DNA from 2 places in the Enterobacter sp. SA197 genome. Region 1 is predicted to be linked to the other one. Evidence: predicted binding sites of a transcription regulator. Region 1 holds the regulator's gene; the other holds the start of a gene.
The links. The regulator sigma-54, encoded in region 1, starts transcription at its own class of promoters, with help from an activator protein. The targets are predictions, from matches to a motif close to GTTGGCACANNTTTCGCTNT.
Positions count from the first base shown of each region.

Region 2: a site for sigma-54 is predicted at 1,332-1,351, ahead of glnK (P-II family nitrogen regulator). Genes of this name have one in related genera too.

Region 1 is NZ_CP096393.1:4,430,297-4,433,419, reverse strand. It holds gene ptsN (PTS IIA-like nitrogen regulatory protein PtsN) at 1-191, opposite strand, end outside; gene hpf (ribosome hibernation promoting factor) at 273-560, opposite strand; gene rpoN (RNA polymerase factor sigma-54) at 583-2,016, opposite strand; gene lptB (LPS export ABC transporter ATP-binding protein) at 2,065-2,790, opposite strand; gene lptA (lipopolysaccharide ABC transporter substrate-binding protein LptA) at 2,797-3,123, opposite strand, start outside.
Region 2 is NZ_CP096393.1:1,177,674-1,180,796, forward strand. It holds gene M1D91_RS05305 (SmdB family multidrug efflux ABC transporter permease/ATP-binding protein) at 1-1,149, shown strand, start outside; gene glnK (P-II family nitrogen regulator) at 1,404-1,742, shown strand; gene amtB (ammonium transporter AmtB) at 1,775-3,061, shown strand.

The sequences.
Region 1 (3,123 bases):
CCGGTACTGCCCATTTTCTCGCGTGTGAGAATGGCTTCGAAAACGACCTGGGGCGGCAGACTCAGCTGTTTTGCGGCAAGTTCACTGATTATCTCCAGGGCACGTTTTTTGCTCTGGCAGTGAACGCCACTTCGGGTACATTCCTGGTTAAGGACATTGCTCAGTTGGAGAGCGGAATCGTTATTCATCATAATTTCACCTAAGCGTCGTCGGAGATAAGCCCCCGACCGGGTTGCGGTAGGGGGCTACGCGCCAGACGACCGCCCGGACAATTAGTGTTGTTTCAGTTTATCTTTATGTTTTGTCAGCTGACGCGCCAGTTTATCAATTAAACCGTCGATGGCAGCGTACATATCCTGACCTTCCGCACTGGCGTGAATTTCACCACCATTGACATGCAAAGTCGCATCCGAGGTATGAGTCACTTTCTCCACTTTCAACACAATATAGACCTGATTAATCCTCTCGAAGTATTGTTCGAGTTTCGCGAATTTGGTGTTAACAAAGTCACGCAGGGCTTCGGTGATCTCGACGTTTTGTCCTGTGATGTTAAGCTGCATAGTGTCTTCCTTATCGGTTGGGTCAGACCAGCTGTTTACGCTGATTTGACGGCGGAATGGATAAAGACTCTCGGTATTTTGCAACGGTTCGCCGCGCTACCATGATACCTTGATCGGACAGCATGGAGGTTAATTTGCTGTCGCTCAATGGTTTCGCAGGATTCTCTGCGGCGATTAATTTCTTCACCAGTGCACGTATGGCCGTTGAGGAGGCTTCCCCTCCGCCTTCGGTACTCACGTGACTGGAGAAAAAATACTTGAGTTCAAAAATACCCCGTGGACTATGAAGGTATTTCTGAGTTGTGACACGGGAGATGGTCGATTCATGCATCTCCACCGCCTGGGCAATATCAGCCAGCACCATGGGTTTCATGAACTCTTCTCCCTGTTCGAAGAAGGCTTGCTGCTGTTCGACGATACAGCGACTGACCCGTAACAGAGTATCGTTACGGCTCTCCAGGCTCTTTATAAGCCACTTGGCATCCTGCAAATTACTGCGAATAAACTGGGTATCCGCATCGTTTCGTGCCCCACCACACATGGCGGCATAGTGCTGGTTAATTTGCAGACGCGGAATACTGTCGGCGTTCAGTTCGACGACCCAGCGCGTATTATGTTTGCGAACCAGCACATCCGGAATGACATACTCAGGTTCCCCTGTCTGGATCGACTGACCTGGACGCGGATCGAGCGACTGAATCAGATTCACCGCTTCTTTCAGTACGTCCTCTTTCAGGCGAGTGACACGCATCAGGGTGCGGAAGTCATGGTTCGCAAGCAGATCAAGGTGATTGCTGATAATGAGCTGAGCTTCCTCGCGCCACGGTGTCTCTTTTGCAAACTGGGAAAGCTGGATAAGCAGGCAGTCACGCAGATCTTTTGCCGCTACCCCTACCGGGTCGAAACGCTGAATGCGCTTAAGTACCGCTTCGACTTCATCAAGGCCTATGTCCTCGTCGCCCATACTGTCGAGGATATCTTCCAGTGACACGGTCAGGTAGCCAGTGTCATCTACGGCATCGACAATCGATGTTGCGATGGCCCGGTCTGTGTCTGAAAAGGGGGTGAGCTCCACCTGCCACATCAGGTAATCCTGCAATGACTGCGTGGTTTCACCCTGATAAACCGGTAATTCATCGTCAATGTAATCGGTACTGCTGCCGGAAGGTGTGCCCGCCGTGTAAATCTCATCCCAACTGGCGTCGAGGGGCAATTCGTCGGGCATCTCTTTTTGTTCGAGTGCGTCTACGGTGTCGAGACTTTCGTTATCCTGAGACTGTTGTGTATCCACTTCTTCATGAAGATCGGTTTGTTCCAGCAATGGGTTACTCTCCAGCGCCTGCTGAAGTTCTTGCTGAAGTTCCAACGTAGACAGCTGTAACAGACGAATAGCCTGTTGCAGCTGCGGCGTCATGGCCAGCTGTTGGCTAAGCCTTAATTGCAAACCTTGCTTCATATTCAGAGCAGTCTTCTCCGACTAAACACGTCAATAAACTCTACCCTATCAGAGTCTGAAGTCTTCCCCAAGATATACGCGCTTAACGTGTTCGTCTTCAAGGATTTGCTGCGGCGTACCGTGGGCGATTAAGTGGCCCTGGCTTACGATATAAGCACGCTCACAGACCGCCAGAGTTTCTCGTACGTTATGGTCGGTAATTAACACGCCGAGCCCACTATCACGCAAATGCTCGATAATGCGTTTGATATCAATAACGGAAATCGGGTCGACGCCTGCAAACGGCTCATCCAGCAGAATAAATTTAGGATTGGCCGCCAGTGCGCGGGCGATCTCTACGCGACGACGCTCACCGCCGGATAATGCCTGCCCCAGGTTATTGCGAAGGTGCTCAATGTGGAACTCTTCCATCAGCTCATTGGCTCTGTCCATACGCTGTTCTGCGCTGAGATCATCGCGAATTTGCAGCACTGCCATCAGATTATCGAAGACACTGAGGCGGCGGAAAATAGACGCCTCCTGAGGCAGATAGCCAATACCGCGACGCGCGCGCGCATGCAGCGGTAACAGGCTTATGTCTTCATCATCGATAATGATGTTGCCAGCATCCCGCGGCACAATACCCACGACCATGTAAAAGGTGGTGGTTTTACCCGCCCCGTTCGGGCCAAGCAGGCCAACAATTTCACCTGAATTCACGGTCAGGCTCACGTCTTCCACAACACGGCGGCCTTTATAGGCCTTAGCGAGATTCTTTGCAGTTAATGTTGCCATAACGAATTAATTACTCTTTTTTTGCGCCGGGGCCGGATTCTGATTGTTGCTCTTATCCTGCAACTGAGACGGTACCAGAACCGTTGTCACGCGTTTACCTTTCTCGCTAAACGCCTGCATTTTTTGTTCTTTCACCAGATAGGTGATTTTGTCGCCTTTAATGTTGCTATCAAGCTGCTCGAGATAAGCATTACCCGTCAGAATCACAAAGTCTTTTTCCAGTTCGTAATGCATCTGCGAGGCATGGCCTTTCACGGGTTTGCCATTGTCCTGCAACTGATAAAAGGTGGCAGGGTTGCCGAAGCCATCAATGACCTCTTTACCTTGCTGTCC
Region 2 (3,123 bases), 1.8 Mb from region 1:
ATAAACGGTATGGGCGTTATCCAGCAGTTCCGTCAGCAGGGGCGATTTGGCGAGAAAATGGGCGAGGCAAGTCGCTCTCACTATCTCGCGCGGATGCAGACGTTGCGCCTGGATGGTTTCCTGCTCCGGCCTTTACTGAGCTTATTTACCACGCTTATCCTCTGCGGCCTGCTGATGCTCTTTGGTTTCAGTGCGACCGGAACGGTTGAAGTCGGTGTGCTGTATGCCTTTATTAGCTACCTTGGTCGGCTCAATGAACCGTTAATTGAACTCACCACCCAGCAGTCAATGCTACAACAGGCGGTAGTGGCCGGGGAGCGCGTCTTTGAACTCATGGACTGCCCGCGCCAGACCTACGGGTACGACGACGCGCCGCTGAAAAGCGGTGCTATTGATATTGATAACGTGTCATTTGCCTACCGGGAGAACCAGTTTGTACTCCAGGACATTAATCTGAGCGTGCCCGCGCGCAGCTTTGTGGCACTGGTCGGGCATACCGGCAGCGGGAAGAGCACGCTCGCCAACCTGCTCATGGGCTATTACCCGCTCACGAAAGGTGAAATTCGTCTCGATGGCCGCCCGCTTTCTGCATTGAGCCACGCCTCCTTGCGCAAAGGTGTGGCGATGGTACAACAGGACCCCGTAGTGATGGCCGACAGCTTCTTTACCAACGTGACGCTGGGACGCGACATTTCTGAACAACAGGTCTGGCAGGCGCTGGAAACCGTGCAACTGGCGGATCTGGCGCGGGGGATGAGTGAAGGCATTTATACCCGTCTTGGAGAGCAGGGGAATAACCTCTCCGTCGGGCAGAAGCAGCTTCTCGCCCTTGCGCGTGTACTGGTAGAGACGCCGCAGATTCTTATCCTTGATGAAGCAACCGCCAATATCGATTCGGGTACGGAACAGGCTATTCAACATGCGCTCAAAGCGGTACGGGAGCAGACAACCCTGGTGGTGATTGCCCACCGCCTGTCGACCATTGTTGAAGCGGAAACCATCCTGGTTCTCCACCGGGGACAGGCTGTTGAGAGAGGGACACATCAGCAACTCCTTGAAGCAAAAGGACGTTACTGGCAGATGTACCAGCTGCAGCTGGCAGGAGAAGAGCTTGCAGCCAGCGCACGAGAAGATTCTCTTATCGCCTGATGCACCATAATCAGGCAGGCTACTGGCCGCTATCCCTGTTGGTGCAAAAATCTAACGCATCACGCACCGTCGTGGTGCGTTTTTTCTTTCCAGGAACAATCCGAACCCGTCCCGCTTTTCCCTGCCTGCCTCACAATCCCGCTGGCAGCGGATAAGCGTCTGAAACCCTCACTATTTTCATTTCTGGCACAGGCCTTGCAATAACGTTGACGTATTAGCTGCGGACATTTCGATTTTCGACTGGAGGGGGATCTATGAAGCTGGTTACCGTGGTCATTAAGCCATTCAAGCTGGAAGACGTTCGTGAGGCGCTGTCTTCAATTGGTATTCAGGGGTTGACCGTAACCGAAGTGAAAGGTTTCGGACGTCAGAAAGGGCATGCAGAGCTGTACCGCGGTGCTGAATATAGCGTCAACTTCCTGCCAAAAGTGAAGATTGATGTCGCTATTGCTGACGATCAGCTTGATGAAGTCATTGATGTTATTAGTAAAGCAGCCTACACCGGAAAAATTGGCGACGGCAAAATTTTCGTTGCTGAGTTGCAACGTGTCATTCGTATTCGTACCGGCGAAGCCGACGAAGCGGCACTGTAATACCTGCACACAGTGAAAGAATGGGGAATAAAATGATGAAAACAACATTGAAAGCAGGACTTGCCTCACTGGCCTTACTGCCCGGGCTGGCGATGGCGGCTCCCGCCGTTGCAGACAAAGCTGACAACGCCTTTATGATGATCTGCACCGCGCTGGTGCTGTTTATGACAATTCCGGGTATTGCGCTGTTTTACGGTGGCTTAATCCGCGGCAAAAACGTGCTTTCTATGCTGACGCAAGTGGCCGTAACCTTTGCGCTGGTCTGTGTCTTGTGGGTGGTGTATGGCTACTCCCTGGCCTTCAGCGAAGGCAACAATTTCTTCGGTAGCTTTAACTGGGCGATGCTGAAAAACATTGAGCTGACCGCCGTCATGGGCAGCTTCTATCAGTACATCCACGTAGCGTTCCAGGGATCATTCGCCTGCATTACCGTCGGACTTATCGTCGGGGCGCTGGCTGAACGCATTCGCTTCTCTGCTGTTCTTATCTTTGTCGTCGTCTGGTTGACGCTCTCTTACGTGCCGATTGCACACATGGTCTGGGGCGGTGGTCTGCTGGCATCGCATGGTGCTATGGACTTCGCGGGCGGTACCGTTGTACATATCAACGCCGCCGTAGCGGGGCTGGTCGGCGCTTATCTGATTGGTAAACGCGTTGGCTTTGGGAAAGAAGCCTTTAAACCGCATAACCTGCCAATGGTCTTCATCGGTACGGCCATCCTTTACTTCGGCTGGTTTGGTTTCAACGCTGGATCTGCCAGCGCCGCCAACGAGATAGCGGCCCTGGCATTTGTAAACACGGTTGTCGCAACAGCGGGCGCTATCCTCTCCTGGGTATTTGGTGAATGGGCCGTGCGAGGGAAGCCGTCTCTGCTGGGTGCCTGTTCCGGTGCGATTGCAGGTCTGGTCGGTATTACCCCGGCATGTGGCTACGTCGGCGTAGGTGGCGCGCTGATCATCGGGCTCGTGGCCGGTCTTGCGGGACTCTGGGGCGTAACCTCTCTGAAACGTTTCCTGCGTGTGGATGATCCCTGCGATGTGTTCGGTGTCCACGGTGTGTGCGGTATCGTCGGCTGCATCATGACCGGTATCTTCGCGGCCACTTCACTGGGCGGCGTAGGCTATGCCGAAGGCGTGACGATGGGACATCAGGTACTGGTGCAGCTTGAAAGTATTGCTATCACCATCGTCTGGTCTGGTGTGGTCGCCTTCATCGCCTACAAACTGGCTGATATGACCGTGGGCCTGCGCGTACCTGAAGAGCAGGAGCGCGAAGGGCTGGACGTCAACAGCCACGGCGAAAACGCCTACAACGCCTGACGGTAATGCGTTATCTCCCAAGCAAAAAAAGCCTTCCTCAGGGAAGGCTTTTTTATGTGCCG